4 regions of the Paenarthrobacter sp. OM7 genome follow, and region 1 is predicted to be linked to each of the others. Evidence: riboswitches for the same ligand, from Rfam matches in the RefSeq annotation. Region 1 holds a riboswitch; each other region holds the start of a gene.
What was found. Region 1 has a riboswitch for cyclic di-AMP ahead of QEH68_RS05280 (C40 family peptidase). Riboswitches for the same ligand answer to the same signal wherever they lie in the genome.
Positions count from the first base shown of each region.

Region 2: another riboswitch for cyclic di-AMP. It lies ahead of QEH68_RS19585 (hypothetical protein); the one in region 1 lies ahead of QEH68_RS05280 (C40 family peptidase).
Region 3: another riboswitch for cyclic di-AMP. It lies ahead of QEH68_RS04305 (hypothetical protein); the one in region 1 lies ahead of QEH68_RS05280 (C40 family peptidase).
Region 4: another riboswitch for cyclic di-AMP. It lies ahead of QEH68_RS02400 (NlpC/P60 family protein); the one in region 1 lies ahead of QEH68_RS05280 (C40 family peptidase).

Region 1 covers NZ_CP123579.1:1,127,278-1,133,004, forward strand. Annotated here, with positions in the region: gene QEH68_RS05275 (M23 family metallopeptidase) at 1-817, shown strand, start outside; cyclic di-AMP (ydaO/yuaA leader) riboswitch at 943-1,124, shown strand; gene QEH68_RS05280 (C40 family peptidase) at 1,129-1,875, shown strand; gene QEH68_RS05285 (NlpC/P60 family protein) at 1,975-2,748, shown strand; gene QEH68_RS05290 (HNH endonuclease) at 3,002-3,502, shown strand; gene QEH68_RS05295 (NTP transferase domain-containing protein) at 3,545-4,450, shown strand; gene QEH68_RS05300 (molybdopterin molybdotransferase MoeA) at 4,447-5,727, shown strand, end outside.
Region 2 covers NZ_CP123579.1:4,255,708-4,261,434, reverse strand. Annotated here, with positions in the region: gene ald (alanine dehydrogenase) at 1-821, opposite strand, end outside; gene QEH68_RS19590 (helix-turn-helix domain-containing protein) at 1,030-2,244, shown strand; gene QEH68_RS19585 (hypothetical protein) at 2,432-3,733, opposite strand; cyclic di-AMP (ydaO/yuaA leader) riboswitch at 3,736-3,880, opposite strand; gene QEH68_RS19580 (ATP-dependent DNA ligase) at 4,125-5,189, shown strand; gene QEH68_RS19575 (DUF6480 family protein) at 5,208-5,480, opposite strand; gene QEH68_RS19570 (alpha/beta hydrolase) at 5,551-5,727, opposite strand, start outside.
Region 3 covers NZ_CP123579.1:910,038-915,764, reverse strand. Annotated here, with positions in the region: gene QEH68_RS04315 (response regulator transcription factor) at 48-788, shown strand; gene QEH68_RS04310 (HAMP domain-containing sensor histidine kinase) at 792-2,321, shown strand; cyclic di-AMP (ydaO/yuaA leader) riboswitch at 2,397-2,582, shown strand; gene QEH68_RS04305 (hypothetical protein) at 2,588-3,430, shown strand; gene QEH68_RS04300 (aminotransferase class V-fold PLP-dependent enzyme) at 3,518-4,912, opposite strand; gene QEH68_RS04295 (HAD-IA family hydrolase) at 4,968-5,636, opposite strand; gene QEH68_RS04290 (glyoxalase superfamily protein) at 5,682-5,727, opposite strand, start outside.
Region 4 covers NZ_CP123579.1:485,904-491,630, reverse strand. Annotated here, with positions in the region: gene QEH68_RS02410 (universal stress protein) at 1-321, opposite strand, end outside; gene QEH68_RS02405 (FAD-dependent monooxygenase) at 737-1,429, shown strand; gene QEH68_RS02400 (NlpC/P60 family protein) at 1,539-2,327, opposite strand; cyclic di-AMP (ydaO/yuaA leader) riboswitch at 2,331-2,523, opposite strand; gene QEH68_RS02395 (copper resistance CopC family protein) at 2,674-3,336, opposite strand; gene QEH68_RS02390 (NCS2 family permease) at 3,451-4,893, shown strand; gene hutG (formimidoylglutamase) at 4,981-5,727, shown strand, end outside.

The sequences.
Region 1 (5,727 bases):
CGTCAGGGGCCGCCGCCGCGCGTCCGGCCCCGCTGCTGAGCTGCGGCCAGCCCGCGTCGTATCGGAGATCCGGCCACGCGACACCGAACGCCAGGTGCGTCGCCGCAAGAGCCCGTTGCGCCAGGTTGCCGATTTCGCCGCAGCCAGTGGTGTAGGGCAAAAGGCCGGAGTTGCGCTTGCCGCCACCGGACTTGCCCTGACTGTCGGTCTGCCGGCCACCAGCCCGGTCATGGCAACCTCGGAATCCGGTCAGACCGAGTCGGCCCTGGCCGTCACCGGGGGCAGCCAGCCCGAGGTTTCCGCCGCTGCATCAGCCAAGATCGACTTCAGCCGTGCTGCGGTAGCTACCGCCGCCGACCCCGACGGCAAGCTGAAGCAGCTGCTCAGTGCGCAGTCCGCCGACAGCATCCAGCGTGCCTCGTCCACGGGCACCATGGCCAGCCCCCTGGACACCCTGACCACGGCTTCCCCGTTCGGCTACCGCATCAGCCCCCTCACAGGTGGTGCCGGTGACTTCCACCGCGGCCAGGACTTCGTGGCCCAGTGCGGCACCGCCGTCCATGCCGCGGCCAGTGGCAAGGTCACCTTTGCCGGATGGCACGAGTACGGCGGAGGGAACCGCGTGGTGGTAGACCACGGCAACGGCCTTGAGACCACGTACAACCACTTGTCGTCCTTCACCGTCAAAGTAGGCCAGACGGTCAGCCGCGGCGACACTGTAGCGCTGAGCGGCACCACGGGCGCCTCCACCGGCTGCCACCTCCACTTTGAAGTACAGGTCAACGGTGAAGTTGTTGACCCCATGGGCTGGCTCTAAGTCCAGTTGATGGTTGTCTCTCGCATTCGTGACACACCCCGTGACCTGAATGTGACATTCGCGTTCAACTGTTGTACCGTACAAAGCGCATCGGCTTTTTAGGGGGCCGGTGCACTTGAGTGGATTGCCTAGCTCTGCCACCACTCGAGGTCCGTTCGCATAAATCGTCTGGCAGGGGCGGGGGAACCACTTCTGGTCTTCGCAAGAAGGCCTTGGGGTTAAGTCGCAAAGCTTCCTTGAAGCAGCGTGGCCGGATGACTCCCATCCGAATCCGACAGCTCACCTCGCAGGCATTGGGAGAGGCTACCTTCGTGTCATCACGCACTACCCCTGCGCGCCACCGCGCCGAATCGGTTCGTACGAACCCCTTGAACACGCTTTCCAAGGCTGTTTCATCCAACGCCGGTACCGTTGGCCGTCAGGCCGTCGTACTGGCAGCAGCCTCAGGCCTCGTCCTCAGTGTCGGTCTGCCGGCCCAGGCAGCGGACACCGACGTTTCCAAGTCGGAAGCCTCCAGCACCCAGCAGATGGTCACCACTGCGGTAGTCACCGCAGAGCCCACCGCCACCGTTTCCTTCGAGAGCCCCGTAGTGGCCACCAAGGAAGCTCCCAAGGTTGTGCAGCGCGCTTCGCAGACCACCCAGCGCACCGCGGCCAACGGCAACCAGGCCACCGCAGGCGCCGTGACTGCGAAGTCGTCCGAAGCCAAGGATGCTGCTTCCAGCGCCGCCGCTTCCGGCCTCGCCGCGATCGCCTACACCGGAATCGGCCACCCTTACGTTTGGGGCGGCACCACGCCCAACGGATGGGACTGCTCCGGCTTCACCCAGTGGGTCTACGCCCAGGCCGGCATCAGCATCCCGCGCGTCAACGCCTGGACGGCCATGAAGCCCACCAGCACTCCTGTCCCCGGTGACCTGGTCATGCAGAACGGTGGAGCACACGTAGGCATCTACGTTGGCAACGGCATGATGATCAGCGCATTGAACCCGGGACAGGGCACGCTCCTGCACTCGGCTGCCTCCACGGGCACGTCCTCCTTCTTTACCCTCCGCTAGAAACAATCCGGTTCGGGGTTCGCCAGCATGCCCCCAAGTGCTGGCGCGCCAATGAGCCGCGTGTACCCCAACTGCACGCGGATACGAAAAGAGAAAACCATGACCAGTGCATCCAAGGTTGCACGGCATCGCGCTGAGGCCCCCAAGACCAGCTCGCTTGCCGTGATCGCCAAGGCCGTCAGTGAAAACGCCGGCGGCGTCGGCCGCCAGGCGGCTGTTATTGCCGCAGCTTCAGGCCTGGTCCTGACCGGCAGTGTTGCTGCCAACGCGGCCGACACCACCGTGGACCGTGAGTCCACCGCGACGTCCACCCTTGACGTCCAGTCGGTAGTCCAGGCCACCATCGCTGCGGACTCCACCGTTGCCATCTCCTACGAGCGCCCCGTGGTCACCACGGTGCAGGCTCCGGCCCCCGTAGAGAAGAAGGCTCCTGCGAAGGCAGAAACCAAGAAGGCAGCAGAAAGCACGGCAACTGCTGGCAACGCCACACTGGCCGTCAACACCGCGGCTCCTGAGGCAAAGGCTCCGGCCGCTGCAAGTGGCTTGGGTGCTGCAATTGCCGCTGCCGCCTATGCGCAGCTCGGCGTCACCCAGGACTGCACCATGCTGGTAACCAACTCCCTGGCAGCTGTTGGCATCAACTTCCACGACTGGCCGGCCGGCTACCTCTCCCTCGGCCGCACGGTCAGCGCAGCGGAAGCGAAGCCGGGCGACCTCGCCTACTACGCCAACGGCGGTCTGGCCGGACAGGCCCACATCGCTGTATACGTCGGCAACGGCCAGGCAGTCCACGGTGGATGGAACGGATCCACCACGGCACTGTTCAGCGTCAACGTAGGCTCCGGCCCGGTTTTCATCCGCGTGAACGGCTGATCCAGCCTTTGGTTTTGACAGCAACACCCCGCAGGCTCAGGCCGGCGGGGTGTTCTGCTTTTAAGGGACGGATTCGGCTCCACGCCTCTTAACCTCGCATGAACTCTTGGCGACACTGCACGGGAAACGACGGAAAAATTCGTTGATACGGCATATGAGTGCTTACCCTTATCTTGTCGATCCACAGCCCGTACAAGCAGAGGGCAGCCGGCCCTCGTGCCCCTGACGGGTGCGGCCGTGAAGAGGTACGTGCATGCGCACACTCGTTCTGAATGCTGGATATGAACCGCTGGCGGTAATAACATTCCGCCGGGCGCTGGTCCTTGTGTTGACTGGGAAAGCTAGCGTAGTGGCCGAAGGCGACGAGCCTGTCGTCGGGCCACAGGAGATTCTCGGACGCCCCTCCGTGATCCTCCTTAACCGCTACATCCGTCCCCGGTACAACAGGATTACCGCCGTGAGCCGACGCGGGGTCCTTCGCCGCGACGGCCATCGCTGCGCCTACTGCGGGAAAACAGCCCACACCATAGACCACGTCCACCCCAAATCCAGGGGCGGCGCGGATTCCTGGGAAAACCTGGTCGCGGCGTGTCTGAAATGCAACAACGCCAAGAGCGACCACACGCTGGCTGAAATGGGTTGGAAACTCCGTTTCACGCCTGGAGTGCCCCAGGGAACCATGTGGCAGATCAAAGAACTCGAGAAACCTGCGCCGGACTGGGACCCGTTCCTGTTGCCGGAATCCGCCGCCTGATCGATTTCTGCTGAACTCCGGCCGCCCCGGTAATCTGGGCGAATGGAGTTCAATGCCGTGATTCTGGCGGGTGGCAGGGCCACCCGCCTCGGTGGCGTGCCCAAGCCGTCGTTGATGTACGACGGCGGGACGCTCCTTTCGCACGCCCTGCAGGCGGCCCGGGGTGCGTCAGCTGTGGTGGTGGTAGGTCCTGACGCTTCAGAAACGGGCGGTGAGCCGTTACCGGTCGAGGTGCTGCGGGCCCGGGAGGAACCGGCATTTGCGGGTCCGGCCGCTGCTATTGCTGCCGGGTTGGCGGCGATGAAGGACAACGGAAACAACGCTCCCTGGACGCTCGTCCTGGCATGCGATATGCCGCACGTGTCCCGTGGCGTTTCGTTCCTCTGGAAAGCCCTGGAGGCCCACGCGGGGGTGGACGGTGCCATGGCTGTCTCGGCCGATGGCCGGAAGCAGCCCCTCCTTGGTGCCTACGGCACCAGTGCCCTCGAACGGGAAGTGGCTCAAGCTTCCGAAGGTTCCGGGTTAACGAACGCTTCAGTGTTCCGCCTGCTTGCTAGGCTGAACCTGCTGGAAGTAGCCGTCCCCCCAGGCTCCACGGATGACGTGGATACATGGGAGGACGCTGCGGCCCTGGGCATTGACTACAAGTTGGAGGCGGACGTGAAGAGCCAGGAAGAGACGCTCGAGGAATGGTGCCGCACACTGCTGCAGGCATTCGAGCTTGAAGGCGTTGAAGTGGACGTAAATGAAGTGCTCGCTGTTGCCGGAGTGGCGGCGCACTCAGTGGTGCGCCCCGCAGCGCCCTTGACCACCTTCATTGCCGGCTACGCGGCGGGCATGGCCCGCGGCATTGGCCAGGCAAGCGATGATGCGTCCATGAATGCCGCCTTGGAACTGGCCCGCAAAGTTGCCAAGGAGTACTCGGAGTCCGAGGCTGACGCCGAATGACGGAGGCCCCCGCCGAGGGCCATCACGCGGCACACACCTGGCAGGAGGCCCGGCAGCGGGCGTTCGATTGTGCCGCTCCCATCCCTCCGGCTCCTGTCCCGCTCAGGTCAGCCCTCGGCCGCACCCTCGCTGCCGATGCCCGGGCGGTGCAGGATATGCCGCACTACGCTTCCTCAGCCATGGATGGGTGGGCCGTCAACGGAAGCGGTCCGTGGATCCTGAGTGAACCGGGCCAGAGGCTTGCTCCCCACCAAGCAAGTCCCATTGTGACGGGCGGGCTGATTCCGCCGGGTGCCAAGGCAGTTCTTCGCAGCGAGAGCGGCGTCATAACCACCGACGACGACGGCCTTCCGGTCCTTGCACTGGGCGGAACCGCCAAACCCGGCGAACCCCGCAACGGCCAGCACATCCGTAAAGCCGCAGAAGAGGCGGCGGCGGGGGAGGTCTTGCTTACTGCCGGAACCGTGCTCAACCCGGCCCACATCGCTTTGGCTGCGCTGGCCGGTCTGGACCAGCTGGAGGTCCTCGGCAAGCCGCTGGTCAGGTTTCTGCTGACGGGCTCCGAGGTTGTGGCACAAGGGGTTCCGCTGCCCGGACAAGTGCGTGATACTTTCGGCCCGCAATTGGGCGCTGTGGTGGAGCTCCTTGGTGGCATCGCAGGAGAGCAGCTCAGGGTGGGCGACAACTATGAAGAATGGATTTCCGCACTCCAGGACACCGAACCGGCGCTGGACGAGCTGACAGCGGATGACCCTTACCAGGAAACTGAGCCCCCGGCGGACGTCGTCATCACTACCGGCGGGACCGGTCGGTCCGGGACTGACCACTTCAGGCGGGCCGTGGCTGAACTCGGCGGCCGGCTGTTGATCGACGGCATTGCCATGCGCCCCGGTCATCCTGCCGTGCTGGCTGAACTGCCCGATGGCCGTTTTGTGCTGGGCCTGCCGGGAAATCCACTTGCCGCGATGATGGCGCTGTTAACGGTGGGTGCGCCGTTGCTGGCGGCTTTGGGTCATCGGCAGCTGGACGGGGTAGGTGAAGTTCCTTGCGGCGCCATGATCGACGCGGATCCCGGCCGGACCCGCCTGATGCCGTTCAAGCTGGTGTATGGCCTGGCATCGCCGGCGCAGCACACGGGTCCCGGGATGATGCGGGGCCTGGCCGGCGCGGACGGGGTCATGGTGGTACCGCCCCACGGAGTCCAACTGGGCGAGCTGGTCCCGGCGTTTGCCTTGCCGTGGGGCAAACCGTTGCCCGCGCCCAAGTCCGCGGAAGAC
Region 2 (5,727 bases), 1.6 Mb from region 1:
AAGCAGCCGCCCTGGTCAACAGCGATGTCCACCAGGACCGAGCCCGGCTTCATGCGGGCAACGAGCTCGTTGGTGACCAGTTTGGGAGCCTTGGCGCCCGGGATCAGGACGGAACCGATGACGAGATCTGCATCGATGACTGACTTCTCGATCTCGTAAGCGTTGGAGGCAACGGTCTTCAGGCGGCCCTGGTAGAGGGCGTCGAGTTCACGCAGCCGGTTGATGTTGATGTCCATGATGGTGACATCAGCACCAAGGCCCAGCGCCATGGCAGCGGCGTTGGTTCCTGCAACGCCGGCGCCGAGGACAACAACCTTGGCCGGGCGGACACCCGGTACGCCGCCCAGGAGGACGCCCTTGCCACCGGCGGGAGCCATCAGCGAGGAAGCGCCCACCACGACGGACAGGCGGCCTGCTACCTCGGACATCGGAGCGAGCAGCGGAAGGGTGCGGCCTTCCTGCACGGTTTCGTAAGCGATGGCCGTGACGCCGGAGTTGATGAGCTCGGCGGTGAGCTCGGGTTCTGCGGCGAGGTGCAGGTAGGTGAAGAGGATGAGGCCCTTGCGGAAGCGGTGGTACTCGGCCGCGATGGGCTCCTTGACCTTCATGACCATGTCCGCACGGCCCCAGACGTCGTCAGCTTCGTTGACGATTTCGGCGCCGGCGATCGAGTATTCCTCGTCGGTGATGCCCGAGCCGAGGCCTGCGCCACGCTCAACCAGAACGGTGTGTCCATGGGTGCGGAATTCGTGGACACCTGCGGCCGTGATGGCTACGCGGAACTCGTTGTTCTTGATTTCTTTGGGGACGCCGATGATCATCTGTGGGCTCCATCGTTAGCGGCCTTTTCGGCCGAAAATGTGTTGCGGGCTGTGATTCCAGAATAAATCCGGCTGTGAGGCAGGCGACATGGGTTTTGCCGCGCACAGGCGGAGGCGCCCCGGAAACTCAAGGATCTTCACCTCTGCAGCTCGACATTTGTCGAGCCCTGGAGCGTCAGGTGTCGCCTGCTGTTGGTACGCTTTTCTGATGCAGCAGGACGTGGAACAGATCGTTGAACGCGTGGCGTTGAAGCTGGGCCGCGGCCTGTCCCTCGAAGACCTCGACGGCGTCCTCCTCGCGTACAGCTCCAACCAGTCGCACGCCGACCGCGTCCGCGTGAACTTCCTCCTCAGCAAGCGTGTCCCCAGCGACGTCAGCGCGTGGCAACTGTCCCACGGCATCGCCACGGCGGTGCGTCCCGTCGTCGTTCCCGCCAACGAGGAACTCGGAATGTTGGGCCGCGTCTGCGTGCCGCTCCTGGTGCGCGGCTTCCGCGTGGGCTACTTGTGGGTCCAGCTGGACGTTGAAGAGCAAAGCCCGACGGCGATACTCGCCGAGTTGCCCGGCGTGCGTGATGAGTTGGACCTGTTGGCGGGTTTGCTCCTCGATTCAAACACTGCAGAGTCGGAATTCCGGCGCAGGCGTGAGCAGGAGTTCCTCTCGGCCTGCAGTGGCGAATCGAATGCCGTGGCGGCCGTGGCCGGGTGGAAGGAGATCCAAGGCCGCGGTCCATGGCAACTGGTGACCATCCTGGACGCGGACGGCGCGAGGTCCGACGTCGATCCCCTCGCCGCAACCCTGACGCACCGAACAGCTGCACTGCAGTCCACCATCGGCGTCAACGCTGCGTTGTTCAGCGCCGGAACGGAGACGCATTCCGTGGTCCTGTTTCGAGAGTCCGGTGGTCGGGCGGACCACGCCCAGGTGCTGGTCCACTATCAACTGGAACTCGCCAAGCGCTCCGGCAGGGCGGTGGACCGGGTAATCCTGGGCATCAGCGAGCCGTTCCAGGTGATCCGGCAGCTCGCAGGAGCGTACCGGCAGTCCAAGGTTGCAGCGCAGGCTGCCGCCGTCGATCAACCCCTCGGCGAGCTCGTGGACAGCCGGGCCGTAGGCGTCTATCAGCTCTTCGACCGCTTGCTGGCGCCCGGAGGTTGGGACGACACAGGTTCCGTGCACTTCCGAACGCTGGAGGACCAGGACAAGAACGGCGAACTCCTGCCCGTCCTGGAACTCCTCTATGACAGTGATGGTTCAGTGCAGGACGTCGCTGCCAAACTCCATCTCCACAGGAGCAGCATCTACAACAGGCTCGGCCGGATCCGGCAGCTCATCGGCGCTGACCCGTTGAGCGGAGTGATCCGCGTCGAATTGCACGCTGCCTTGAAAGCCCGCCGCTGGGCCGGCAGGCCGCGGATCTGAGGTTGTCAAGAACAATGAGCAGGCGCCCGGTGCGGGCGCCTGCTCATTGGTATGGTCTTGCTTTACGGGCGCCTCAGCCGCTGGCAGCTCCAGCGGCCCAATCGACGCCGGAACGTGGCCGTCCGGCTGCTGCTGCAGTACCGGCTGTGCCATCCCACATGCGTGGTGGTGCGTGGCAAGCGGGTGCTCATTTGAGGGTGTCCTTTGCCGCGTCAAGGATTTCTTCAAGTGCCGTCCCGGAGGGCTGCGGCGCGGTGGCCGCACTGGGCTTGCCCGAGGGCTTGGGTTTGGTGGTCTGCGTGGGAGTCCCCGTCGGCGTGGGGGTAGGAGCCGGCGTGGGTGTGACCGTCGGTGTGGTTGTGGGCGTCGGCGTCGTGGGTGGCGTGGTGATCGTGTCCGACGGCACCTCGCTGGGTGCCGGCGCCGGCTGGGTGGGGATCGGGCTGGCGGTGGCCGGGTCCGCGGCGATGGTTGACGGCACTGCGGACGGGACCCATACGGGGTCGGCCAAGGAAACTTTCGGGGTGGGAACCGACGACGGCGACCCTGGTGCGGGTGCCTCCGGAACCGTGGCCGGTTGGCCGCCTGCCGACGTCGCAGCAGCTGACGCGGAGGGCGATGATGCCCTTGAGTAGGAGGCGCTGGGCGCGGGAGCCGCGGAGCCTGAATTCCGGTCGGCGCCGCTGGCTTCCTGGGAGGGGGTCTCCTGGCCGAAGAATGGCAGCTCGAGGGCCTGCCCCAGGGTACCGGCTGTCAGGACCAACCCGAGGGCGCCGGCCACCACGGCCATGCGCTGGCTCATGTGTTTGACGGATGCAGCTTTCCGCAGGACCGTATGGGGTTCCCGGCCCGGCGAAGAGCCGCCAAAACCCGACTTGGCGGCCGTGGGCGCAGCTGCCGGTTTGCGTAGGTCCTTGCGGCTCGCCAGTGCTGCCGAGGCCGTTGCGGCCGCCGCGACCTGGGCAGGGGACTTGCCCCGCGGTGGCTCAGTGCGGGCGGACTCGGCCACCACCGGAATGGCGGCAGTTACGGGCTCCGGGGTGTCGGGTTCCTGAGAACCGTGGTTCGGGGCGGCCTGCTGCACGATGGGAATGGCCGCGGTAGGAGGCCCTGGCGTAGTGGAGGCCGGAGCTGCAGCCTGTGCTGCCTCCACGACGGGAATCGCCGCAGTTGCGGGTTCCTCCTGTGCGGCCGTTTCCGGTGCCGGCTGCGAGGCCGGTGCTTCAGGCGCGATCACGGCCCGTGCCGCACGCTCCCGCTCGGCCGCGCGCTCGGCCGCGCGCGCGGCTGCACGCGTGGTGGGTGTTGCGACGGCTGGGATAGCCGCAGTGGCGGCCTCCGGCGTCGTGCTTGTCGTTCCGGGTGCGGCCACAGTGTCTGGCTGCGCGCTGAGGGGGGATCCGCTGGGGTGGGCCCGACGGCGTCCGGTTGGCTTGGTGCGCCCGCGTTCAGTCTCGGCGCGGCGCGGCTGATCCATGGTTGGGGACATGGTGGTTGCCTCTCAACGCCTTCGAGGTTAGCTGTCGGGTTCGGACGAGGCCGTCCGGCCGCCGTAGCGGCTTCACCCCAAGGACTTGGGAAAGTCCGGGAACTTTTGGGTCCCCCGCCTCTGCCGCGGGTCTGGCGGATTCCGGAATGCGGCAGAGCTCGGCGTCATTCCGGAAGCGGCCCAGCGGAGATACGGGTCGCCCTACGACGGTACATGAGCCGGAAAGTAAAGTCACATTAATATAACGGACGGTAGGCCTCCCCGGATGAGAGGGTCCTGGCGCTTAGGCTTCGGGGCCGGCGCTGGGAGCTCCCGGTGCGGCAGCCACCACGGCCAAGATATCCATCGCCTGGGACTAGCTTCCGCGTGCACCGGCAGGTAGACATTGTCTATGGACCTGCCTGTGATGCCACCCGTCTCGCCCATGCTCGCCAAATCCGTTCCGGCCATCCCCGATGTTGGGCACTACGAGCCCAAGTGGGACGGCTTCCGGACCATAGTCTTCAAGGACGGCGATGAGATCATTCTGGGCAGTCGCAACGAGAAACCCATGACCCGCTACTTTCCCGAACTGGTGGAGGCGCTGCGGAAGAACCTTCCGGACAAATGCGTGATCGACGGCGAGATTGTCCTGATCGAGGGCAACCGGCTGGAGTTCGAGGTGCTGCAGCAGCGGATCCACCCCGCGGACAGCCGGGTCCGGATGCTCGCCGAGAAGACTCCGGCGTCCATGATCGCGTTCGATATCCTTGCCCTCGGCGATGACGACCTGATGGGCACTCCCTTTTCGGAGCGTCGGGCCATCCTGGAACATGCGCTCGCCAAGGCGGAGCCGCCCGTTTACGTCACCCCTGCAGTCACGGACCTTGAGCGTGCAAAGGAATGGTTCGTGCAGTTGGAAGGCGCAGGCCTGGACGGTGTGCTGTCCAAGCCCCTGGATGGGACGTATTTGCCCAACAAGCGCGTGATGTTCAAGACCAAGCACGAGCGCACTGCGGACTGCGTGGTGGCCGGCTTCCGCTGGCACAAGACCGCGAAAGTTGTGGGGTCCATGCTGTTGGGTCTTTATAACGACGCCGGCCGGCTCCAGCATGTGGGGGTGGTGGCCTCCTTCCCCATGGCCCGCAGGGAAAGCCTGGTAGCTGAGCTCGAGCCGTATCAGGTTGAACTGGGCGAGCATCCCTGGGGTGAGTGGGCCAGCCAGGGCGACGGAGCCGGCGGTTCCAGGATTCCCGGTGCCCAAAGCCGGTGGAGCGCGGGCAAGGATTTCTCGTTTGTGCCCCTGCGTCCCGAGCTGGTCATCGAGGTGGCCTACGACTACATGGAGGGCGAGCGGTTCCGGCACACCACGCAGTTCAGGCGGTGGCGGCCGGACCGAACGCCGGAGAGCTGCACTTACTCCCAGTTGGAAGAGCCGGCGGATTATGATCTTGGGGAGCTCCTGGGGCTGCCGTAGCTTGGCGCCCGCAGTTGCTTACTCCTCGTGTCCTTGGTCGCTGCTCATGCTGCCCTCGGCCGGCGGGGTTTCTCCCGGAGGCACTCCTCCGCCGGGTTCCAAGCCCGTGACGTTTCCGTCGAGGGGATCGGGGTTGGAGGATGCGGCGGGGTCCTCTTCTTCGTCCTGGCGCAATTCGGGGTCGGCGTTGACGTCATCCTTGGTGGTGGCCGGGGGCGTTGCGGCACCGTAGGGGCCAGTGGCGCCGGTTGCGCCGAAGCCTTGCTCGTCCTTGTTATCTCCAGTGTTCACGATCGGCCCTTTCGTAAGCAAACTTACTAATGCGATGGCTTCGCCAGCCTAGCCGGGACGCGTGGACTCATCAAGGCGCCTGGCCGTGAAGCGCTGTCGCTGCAACGAAACTCCGGATGGCGTCCGCCACGGCCTGGGGCCGCATGTGTTGCGCTACATGCCCGACGCCGGGGATCTCCACCAAGCGCCCCTGGTCAACGGCCCTCGAAAGCCGAAGCGACCAGTCCGGGCCGGCCACGTTGTCGCG
Region 3 (5,727 bases), 220 kb from region 1:
CAGGACCGGCAAAGCGCGGGCTAACCAGCAGATCGGAGAGTTGTCCCATGGCCTCCTCGCACTCCATGACCAACAACCTTCCCCAACTCTCCCACCCGGACGGCTCCCCTATCCGTGCCCTGGTGGTGGATGACGAGCCCAGCCTCGCTGAGCTCATGAGCATGGGGCTTCGAATGGCCGGGTGGTCAGTTGCTGTTGCCGGCGACGGCCCTGGGGCCGTGAAGCTTTCCAAAGAATTCCGGCCCGATGTCCTCGTACTGGACGTCATGCTTCCCGGATTCGACGGTGTGGAAGTCCTCAACCGCATCCGTGCGTTTGCCCCGGAAGTTCCCGCGCTTTTCCTCACAGCCAAGGACGCCGTGCAGGACCGCATCGTCGGGCTGGCTGCCGGCGGCGACGACTATGTCACCAAACCCTTCAGCATGGAGGAAGTCCTCCTGCGACTGCACCGCCTGGTCCAGCGTTCCGGCGTGGCCGCCATGGACACTGCCGAACTGGTGGTGGGTGACCTTACCCTGAACGTGGACACCCGTGAAGTCACCCGGGCCGGCGAGGACATTCCGCTTACCGCCACCCAGTTTGAGCTTTTGCGCTACCTCATGGAGAACCCTAAACGAGTGGTCAGCAAAGCACAGATCTTGGACCGTGTGTGGGACTACGACTTCGGTGGACAAGCCAACATCGTGGAGCTCTACATTTCCTACCTGCGCAAGAAGATCGAAGCAAACCACCCTCCGATGATCCACACCATCCGCGGCGCCGGCTATGTCATCAAGCCTGCGGACTAGGCGTTGAGCACCCTTTCAGGAGTGGCCAAAAAGTCACACCGCAGTTGGCTCAGCCCCTCCGCGTGGCACCTGCGTACCCGACTGGTCCTGGTCGCCATGGCCTTGCTGGTCGCCATTTGCGCTGCCGTGGGAGTGGTCAGCTACGCCTCCATGGACATGGTGTTCAACAAGCAGCTCGACCGGCAGTTGGAGCAGGCGTCAAGCCGCGCGACCAGCTTCGGCAGGCCGCCGTCGAACTTTCCGTCCTCCCCCTCCGGAAGGCCGGACCCGCTGGAAGCGCGCGGCCAGGCCGCTGGAACGCTGAACGCACGGATCGATGGAACAACCGTGATCAATCCAGGCGTTATTGAGGCCTCCGGCAAGCGGGCCGAACTCACGGCGGACGACAAACAGATTCTGCTGTCGTTGCCCCGGGACAACCGGCCTGTGGACCGATCGCTCTCCTATGGGGATTACCGGCTCGTGGCCGTCGAAACTGCCGGCGACGTGATCGTGACGGGACTGCCTCTCGCGGACAAGCAAAGCGCCGAGGCCTCGCTGGTGTGGACCATGGTTCTGGTGTCGCTCGGCGGACTGGCTGTGATCGGCCTCGCGGGAACGGTAATCATCCGGCGGACCATGCGTCCATTGGAGCAGCTCTCCGAGGTAGCCACCAAAGTTTCCCGCCTCCCTCTCGACGCCGGTGAGGTGGCACTTGCGGTGCGGGTCCCGCCGTCGGCCGCCCATCCCGGAACCGAAGTCGGCAGCGTTGGCCATGCCCTCAACCAGATGCTGAACAACGTCTCCAGTGCTTTGGAAGCCCGCCAGGAAAGCGAAACCAAGGTGCGCCAGTTCGTCGCGGACGCGTCGCACGAACTTCGAACGCCGCTTACGGCCATCCGCGGTTACACCGAACTGTTGAGCATGACCGAGAACTTCACCGATGACGGCCGAAAGTCGCTGGCACGCGTCCGGAGCCAGTCCGAACGGATGACCACCCTGGTGGAGGATCTGCTGCTGCTTGCCAGGCTGGACGAAGGCCAGGCGCTCAAGATCACGGACGTGGACCTCACCCAGTTGGTGATTGAAACTGTCAGCGACGAGAAAATCATGGCACCGGACCAGATTTGGCAACTCCAACTCCCGGATGAACCCGTCACGGTCCGCGGCGACGTTACGCAACTGCACCAGGTCCTGGCCAATCTTCTCTCCAACGCCCGTAAACACACCGATGCCGGCACCACGGTGGTCACCAGCGTGATGCTCTCCGCGGACGGCAGCCCAGTGGTGACCGTAACGGACAACGGGCCCGGCATTCCAGAGGATTTCCAGGGCCGGATCTTCTCCCGTTTTGCCCGCGCCGACGCTGCGAGATCGGGGTCCGAGGGCACGTCCGGGCTGGGTCTGTCGATCGTTGAATCCATCGTGGAAGCTCACGGCGGCAGCGTGCACGTGGCGTCCCGTCCAGGGCGCACGGAATTCACCCTTCGATTCCCTGCCGTCGCCACCGAACAGAAGTTACGAACCCAGCAAGGCGACTCACCGTCGTCGTGATCTCTGTTACCTAAATGTGACTTCTACGAATTCCTCCTGTACCGTCGAAAGGGTGGGTCGCCCCAACTGGCCCACATCCGGGATGCGCCGAGCTCTGCCACTTCCCGGAGTCCGTACTTACTCCGAGGCAGAGACGGGGGACCCAGAGTCTCCGGGACCAGGCATTTATGCCGGACCCTTGGGGTGAAGCCGCAGCGTGATGCGCGGCCGGATGACCTCATCCGAACCCGACAGCTAACTCCGCAGGCGCTGAGAGGTAAACACACATGTCTGAATTTAATGATCAGACGCGCCCTTCCGCGCGTCACCGCGATGAGCACAACGCACCGTTGACCAAGTCGCAGGCTGTCCTCAAGAACGCTGCCCGCCAGGGCAAGTCCGGCCACCGCATGTCGGTTGTTGCCGGTGTTGTAGCTGCTGCGCTGGGCGTTGCATCGCTCGGTACTGCTGCCAACGCCGCCCTGACCCTTCCCGAGGTAAGCCGCGTTGCAGAGACCCAGGCGAATGCCCAGGTCAGCAACAACAAGACAGCTGAAATCTCCGCTTCCTTGGATGCAGCCGCTGCAAAGGGCGCCGCTGACAGGGCAGCCGTGGACAAAGCCGCAGCCGAAAAGGCCGCAGCCGAGAAGGCCGCGGCGGACCAGGCCGCCGCTGAAAAGGCCGCCGCCGAGAAGGCCGCTGCCGACCAGGCCGCCGCTGAAAAGGCCGCCGCTGATGCTGCAGCCAAGCAGGCCGCCGACGCCGCTGCTGCCGCCGCCGCTGCCGAAGCTGCAGCTGCTGCTGCCGCCCCCAAGGCCGTGGACGATCCCGCCGCTGCCAAAGCCTACGCTGCCAGCATCCTTGGCAACTACGGCTGGAGCGCCAGCGAAATGACTGCGCTGAACACCCTGTGGGAGAAGGAATCCAACTGGAGGACGACCGCCACCAACGCTTCCAGCGGTGCTTACGGCATTGTCCAGTCGCTGCCGGCTAGCAAGATGGCAACCGCGGGCGCTGATTGGCAGACCAACTACCAGACCCAAATCAAGTGGGGCTTGAACTACATCAAGGAACGCTACGGATCCCCGTCGGCCGCCCTGGGCTTCCACTTGGCCAACAACTGGTACTAAGCCAGACTGCTTGATTACCGCGCCGGTTGCCGCCGCCCGCACCAGTACAGACTGGAGCGGATGGCGGGAACCGGCGCGGTTTTCGCGTTACACAGACTCCGGTTCGGCTTCCAACGCGCTGCGCACCGCCGCGATGGACGCAGCAACATCCCCTGCATCCGTGGTCCAGTTACTCACCGAAATCCTGAGGATTTCACGGCCACGCCAGGAGGACCCGGACATCCACACCGCGCCCTCGGCCATCAGCCGTTGCGTGACACGGTGTGTGCGGTCATCACTGCCGAAGCTCACCGATACCTGCGTGAACACGACGTCGTTGAGCACCTCGACGCCCGGGATCGCGGCGAGCCCCTCGGCCAACGCGCGGGCGTTTGCAGCGAGCCGCTCCACCATGGAGATCACCCCGTTACGGCCCAGTTGCCTCAGCGCCGCCCACACAGGGATGCCCCGGGCACGGCGGGACATCTCAGGCACTTTCTCGAAAGGATCTCCCGGACCGGCATCCGTGGCAATGAGGTAACTCGTGTGAACACTGAAAGCACGCCTCAAGGCTTCCGGCCTCGCGACGATTGCCAAGCCACAGTCGTAAGGAACATTCAGGGTCTTATGGGCATCCGTGGCCCAGGAATCTGCTTCTTCCACTCCGGCCAGGCGGGCCCGCAGCGTCGGGCTGACAGCGGCCCATAAACCAAAAGCGCCATCCACGTGCACCCAGGCTCCGCGATCGTGGGCCACGGCTATGGCTTCCTCCATGGGATCAAAGGCGCCGGAATGCAGGTTGCCCGCTTGAAGGCAGACCAGCGACGGTCCGGGCTGCTGATCCATGGCCTCGGCAAGCGCGTCGGGGAAAATTCGTCCTTCGTCGTCGGCGTCTACAGGGACGCACGCCCCCAAGCCGAGATACCGCAACGCCAAATCCACTGCGGCGTGGCGCTCCCGGCCTGCAAAGGTGGTGATGCGCGGGGCGCCGGTCAGCCCAAGAGCCTCCAGGTCCCAGCCTGCCTCGTCCATCAAGTGTTGGCGCCCGGCCGCAAGTCCCACGAAGTTCGCGGTGGTGGCACCAGTAGTGAATCCAACGTCGGCACTTGCAGGAAGGTGGAGAAGCTCCAGCAGCCACGCGGCGGCCGATTCCTCAACGGCGGCTGCCGCCGGTGTGGCGAATCGAAGCCCGGTGTTCTGGTCCCACGCCGAAACAAGCCAGTCTGCGGCCATGGCCGCGGGCAGGGTTCCGCCCATGACCCACCCAAAGAACCGTCCGGACTGGATCGCCATGAGGCCCGGTTCAGCCAGCGCGGCGAGCTCATCAACTACCTCAGCGGCATCGGTGGCTTCGTCAGGCAGACGCGGCAGGATGCTCTTGGCCACCTGATCGGCATCGGAGGACGGGCGGACTGAACGTGTGGGGACCGACGCAAGCCAATCACCGGCGTGGACCATGGCCCGCTCCAGTGCAGCACCGTACGCCTCCGGCATCGCAGACATGCGCACAGCCTACGCCCGGATCATCTCTCTTGGAACAGTCTTTAACCCGGCGGTATTAAAGGGTCAGCGTGAGGAGGTGCCCGCCGTCGTCGTCCTTCACTGCGGTGACCGTCACGGCCGAGTAGTCCGGGATGCGCCACATGCCGTCTTCAAGATGACCGGCGTCGCCTACTACCACGGTCCGCATCCCGGCGGCGCGCGCAGCAGCGATCCCGGCAGGCGCGTCTTCAAAAACCACGACGTCGGCCGGGTCGACTCCCAGCAGGGCGGCCGCCTCGAGGTAGCCCTCCGGGTGCGGCTTGCCCCGGGTGACGGACTCCGCGGTGACGGCGGTGGACGGCATGGTGAGCCCGGCCGCCTGCATGCGGATATCAGCAAGGATGCGGTCTGCTGAGGTGACCAAGGCGATGGCATCATCGGGAAGGCCGGCCAGCAGGGCTTCGGCACCGGGAAGCGCGATCACGCCATCGGTCCGGGAGCGTTCCATCTCGCCAAGTTCAGCGGTCAAAGCTTCGAAATCAGCGCCGGGGGGCGCATAGCGGCGCACGGTATCGCCGGCTTGGACGCCGTGGGAGGTGCGGAGGATTTCGTTGTAGTCCAGGCCGTAGCGCTCGGCGAATTCAAGCCAGACCTGCTCGACCACCGCCGTCGAATCCACCAGCGTGCCGTCCATGTCGAAGAGGACGGCGCGGACGGTCAGCACGGGTGCGGCAGGATGGCTCATGGTTCCATCCTGCCGCACGCTCATGGGGTAGTGCTGAAGTATGACTTAGCCATTCGGCCGCTGCGGAAGGTACTGCACCGCCCACTGATTG
Region 4 (5,727 bases), 640 kb from region 1:
CTCCACTGAAGCGTCAACCTCGATGGCGTACCCGGAGATCTTGTCCATAGCCTGTTTCACGATCGCGTCCGCCCCCTCGCGGATCACCGAATCATCCACAGTTGCATAACCGCCGTCCAGGCCTGATGCGGCAAAGATAGGTACGGAGTAGGCCGTCACGATGTGCAAGGGCAGCTGACGGCGTTCGGCTTCACGTGCCGCCCACACCAATGCACACTGCCCGTGCTCTGAACCGTCAACTCCAACGACAATGCCTCCTGGCGCCACTGCGTGGTCCTGGCCGTCCTGTGGCTCTTCATTGTGCCTGCTGTGCTGGTCCATGGGGCCCGCCTCTCCACCTGCTGCTTGATGTTCCGGCCATTCTGCCAGAGGTTCTCCGGCTCGGATTCCCTTCTCGCGTCAATGTCAATGGCCCGGGCAGAAGAAACCTGGAAATTCCTTCTCCCAATGCCAACTATTCTCGGTCGGCAACGCCGAATCAAGGTGACTTTGGGCTATGTGTATAACGGTCCGGGCTCGGTTCCAGGGTGCGCATTTTGCGCTGGGGATGAACAACGCGAACACGCGGACCCAGGAGGCTATCCATGGCAGAAAAAGTTCGGTAGTGTTCGAGTCACCGAATGGCCGGCAACCGTGTTCCACAGCACACTCCGGCCATTTATTGCGGCCGCTTGGGGAACTCGGACGCGACCCCATGCGATGCCTAATGGCACACACGTCAAGGAGGAACCAAGCAGTGTCACTCACGCCTGATTCCGCCACGGAACGCACCACCACCGTGGTCATCGGAGCCGGCTTGTCCGGCTTGGCAGTTGCCAGTGAGCTCAGCCGCTACGGCGTGGGCTCCATTGTGGTGGACGGGTTCGGCACGTTGTCCGCAACGGGTCCGTCAGTCCACACCGGAATGCTCCAACGCTGCGATGCAGCCGATCCCGCAGCCATGCAGGAGCGCAACGAGATCCTCCGCCACCTGCGGAACTACGCCGCAAGCCATCACCTGGATGTCCGCAGCACCACACGGGCTGTCCGCCTCGATTTCCTTGGCTCCGACCCTTCCCAACAGATCGGCTATGGACTGGCCGCCAGCATGACCACTGCCGGGCTCAGGACGGGGCTCCACGCCTCCGGCCCCCTCGAGTCCACCCGCCGCCAGTGGGCCGTCCACACTGCCAACGGTGTTCTTCTGGCCGACCATATTGTGGTCACGCGCTGCGCACAGAGCCAATTGCGCCGAATGCTGGCGGAACTCGGCATAGCGATCGGCCAAAACCTGGTAGCCGCAATGCGGGCCGTCGGGATGCACCTTGTAGGAGTCGGCGAGCTCATTACGCCCACACCGAAGGAAGTACTTCGGCAGGCAAAGGCTGTAGGCCAGGCGATATCGTCCAAGGTGGCCCTCCCTGCAGGGCCGGGCATCGCCACCGCTTAGCAGATCAAACCTGGCTGCGAACTATTCCGCACATAACTTAACGCCAAAGGCCGGTGCCCTCGAAGATGAACTCTTCGAAGACACCGGCCTTTGAACTGAAGCGTGAGGCTTATGCGCCAGCGCGTACGTAGGTCAGGGGACCCGTTGCGGTCAACCAGCTGATCGGGTGGATACCCGTCTGGTTGCCGTTGATGCCACCGCTGATGGCCTGGCCGTTGCCGATGTAGATGGCGACGTGGCCGGACTGGACGATCATGTCACCGGGCTGGGGTGAGCTGACAACCTTGCCGTAGTTCATGAACTGCATGGGACCGAGGTCGCCAACGGGGATGCCTGCGGAGCCGAGTGCGCGCTCCACCATGGCGGTGCAGTCCTGCATGATGCCGATCTGGGCGTAAGCCGAGGCAACCATGGCGGCATTGACGCCACCAACAGCCGGAGCAGCAGCAGCCGCAGGAGCGGGAGCAGCAGCGGCCGGAGCGGCTGCAGCAGCCTTGGCAACAGGAGCCTTGGCGGCGGCAGTGGTGACTGCTGCCTTCTTGGCGACAGGAGCCGGAGCAACCGGTGCAGGCTTTTCGATAACCGGAGCTGCAACGGAAGCAACAGCGGGGCGCTCGAAGTTGACCGTAGCCGTAGCCAGGGCGGTAACAACCTGGGTGGGAGCGTCGGCCGAAACGGTCTCAGCGACCGTGGCCGGGCTGGAATCCCGCTGAACCGGAGCTTCAGCAGCGTGAGCTGCAATGGAGCCGGTCAACACAAGGCCCGAGGCTGCTGCGATAACAGCTGCCTGGCGGCCAGCGCCGGAAGCGTTGCTGGCAACTGCCTTGGAGATGGAGATGAACGGATTAGGACGTACGCTGTCCGCCTTACGACGGCCGCGAAGAATGCGTGAAGACATGAAAGAGCCTCTCCCGATGCCTGCGAGGTTAGCTGTCGGATTCGGATGGGAGTCACCCGGCCACTATCTCCCGCTGTTCAGCGGAAGCATCGTGACTTCACCCCAAGGCACGCTCGAAAGCGGCCCAAAATGGGTTCCCCGTCTCTGCCGTAAGGTTTGTCTGCGAACGGATTCCGGACTGCGGCAGAGCTAGGCAATCAGACCGGAAGTGCCCGCTACGTGGAACAGGCACAGGTACCACCGTACGCGATGATCACGCGGAAGTCACATTTAAGTAACGAGAAGTACGCTTCTGGCGTGTCGCAGTAACCGTTTCGAGATCTTCGCAGCTACGTAGAAAACCCCGTTATTCCGCGGGAGAAGGGCCCTCAGGGTCGTTCGAAGCAGCCAGTTTCCTGCGGGCAGTAACAGCCAGAAAAATAACGAGACCAACAGCAACAACCGCCAGGCCCACGATGCTCCATGGGAAGGGCTGGGAGGCGTCGGCCGCGGGCTCACTGTTGCCGGTTCCCGACGCCGCAGTGCCCGGGGCCGCGGTTCCCGCCGTCGGCACCGCCGCCGAAGGTGTCGAAGCGGACGGAGCCGATGCGGACGGAGAGGCTGCCGCCGGGCCGCTGGCCGTCGTCGTGCTTCCTGCGGTGGCCGTGAAGGTAAAGGTGCCCTCGATGGGGTGCGAATCGCTGCTGACGACGCGCCAGACCACCGTGTATTCGCCTGCCGGAGCGCCTTCGCGCAGCTTCTGGACCGCCTGGTTATCGATGATTTCCACCGGGCCGTCGGCCCAGTTTTCGCCGCCCGCAGTGACCGTGACGCCCGAACCGATGGCGAGCGGCCGGTTGTTGAACGTGATGGAAACCGACGCCGGGACGTCCGTGACGCTGGTGCCACTGGCCGGCGTCGTGGATTCAGCGACGTCGTGGGCAGACGCCGGCGCCGCAGTAAACAGCAGGGCGGACGCGAAGGCAAGAGCAGCGACGACGGCGGCCAGAAGCGGGCGGATGGTACGCATGGGGCGGTTTCTCCTAGTGTTGGCTTCCTTACAGACTAGGCGAATCGTCCGGAGCGCCTGCACCGGACCGCATAGGATTTGAGGGCACACTCCCCCCGATCCCCGGAGTCTTTCATGCTTAAGCAAGGTTCTGCAGTAGACCGCTACTTCAAAATTACTGAACGTGGATCCACGTACTCGCGGGAAATTCGTGGCGGCTTCGCAACGTTCTTCGCCATGAGCTACATCGTGGTGTTGAACCCGCTGATTCTCTCCGGGGCGGATTCCAGTGGGGCATCCCTCGGCTTCACAGCCGTCGCAGCCACGACGGCCTTCGTGGCGGGCATCCTGACCATCCTCATGGGCGCGTGGGCCAAGCACCCGTTCGCCGTTGCAACCGGGCTGGGCGTCAACGCCTTCGTTGCCGTCACGGTCGCCTCGCACCCGGAACTCACCTGGCCGGACATGATGGGCCTCGTGGTCCTCTCCGGCATCACCATGCTCATCCTGGTGCTGACCGGTTTCCGTACTGCCGTGTTCAAAGCCGTGCCGGAAGCGCTGAAAACGGCGATCGTGGTGGGCATCGGCCTCTTCATTGCACTGATCGGCCTGGTCAACGCAGGCTTTGTGCGCCGGATTCCCGACGCCGCCGGCACCACGGTTCCCTTGGGCCTGGGCGTGGATGGCAAGCTCATGGGCTGGCCTACCTTGGTGTTCGCAGTGGGCCTCATCCTCACCATCGCCCTGGTGGTCCGCAAGGTCCGCGGCGCCATCCTCATCGGCATCGTGGTCTCCACGGCACTGGCAGCCATCCTCGAGTTCACCCTCCACATCGGCCCCAGCTTCGACGGCAAGAACGTCAACCCGCGCGGCTGGTCCCTCGTGGCTCCCACCCTCTCGGAGTGGGGCGCCCCGGACCTGTCCCTCATCGGCAAGGCCAACCCGTTCGGCGCGTTCCAGCACCTCGGTTTCATCGCTGCAGCACTGTTGGCGTTTGTGATCCTCCTCAGCATCTTCTTCGACGCCATGGGCACCATGGTGGGACTGGCCAACGAGGCCGGAACCGTGGACAAAGACGGCAACATCCCCAACGTCGACCGTGTCCTGCAGGTGGACGCCCTCGGCGCGATCGTGGGTGGTGGCGCGTCCGTTTCGTCCAACCAGATCTTTGTTGAGTCCGGCGCCGGCATCGGCGAAGGTGCCCGCACCGGCCTCGCCTCGATCGTCACGGGCGTGCTGTTCCTGGTGGCGATGTTCTTCACGCCCCTCATCAACCTTGTACCCTTCGAAGCCGTGGCCCCGGCACTGGTGGTTGTGGGCTTCATGATGGTCTCCCAGGTGGGCAAGATCGATTGGCAGGACTGGGGTGTCGGCATCCCTGCGTTCCTGACCATCTCCCTCATGCCGTTCACGTACTCGATCGCCAACGGCCTCGGTGCCGGCTTCATCTCCTACGTCCTGATCCGCACCTTCCAGGGCCGCGCCCGCGAAGTCCACCCGCTCATGTGGGCCGTGGCCGCTGCGTTCCTGCTGTTCTTCGGCATTGGAACCGTGGAGGAGCTGCTGGGCGTCAAGTAAGTCTCCTGCGGACCTAAGTCCGGAGTTTCAGACACCCGCCTGCTGGGACAGCTGGTTTTCGTGTGCCCGTTCGGGTGTGCTTGAAGCATGGAAACCAGCATCACCCTCGCCGTAGACGTCAACCCTGGGCCGTGGACGGGCCGCTTTGACGGAGACGGCACTGAACACCGCCGCTGGTGGCAGGCAGTAGCACCCCTGACGTCGCCCGCGCCCGCAACTGCCTCGCGTCCCGCCGTCGTGCTTGGTTTTTGCAGCGATGCCGGAGTGCGCCGCAACCAGGGCCGGGTCGGTGCTGCTGCGGCTCCCGCTGCCATCCGCACGGCGCTGGGTCCGCTGGCGTTCCATCTTGACCGGGACGTGTTCGACGCCGGTGACGTGGTGGTGGAGGAGGACTCACTGGAAGCCGGCCAAGAGCGCGCCGGACGCGCCATTACGGAACTGCTCGACGCCGGAAACCTCACCGTGGTGCTGGGCGGCGGCCACGAAACCGCGTTCGCCAGTTATCTTGGCGTGGCCGGTTCGGACACGGTCCGCGGCAAACGGCTTGGTGTCCTGAACCTGGATGCCCACTTTGACCTTCGCGACGAACCCACACCGAGCTCGGGTACGCCGTTCCTGCAGATGGCCCACGCAGAAGCCGCCGCCGGCCGCGAACTGCAGTACGCCGTCGTCGGAATTTCGGAGCCGAACAACACGCGCACCCTCTTCGACACCGCCGATCGCCTGGGAGTGAAGTACCTGCTCGATGAGCTGTGCACGCCGGAGGCAGTAGAGATTTTTGTTGCCGATTTCCTGGCCGGCGTGGACGTGCTGTACCTGACCATCGACCTGGAC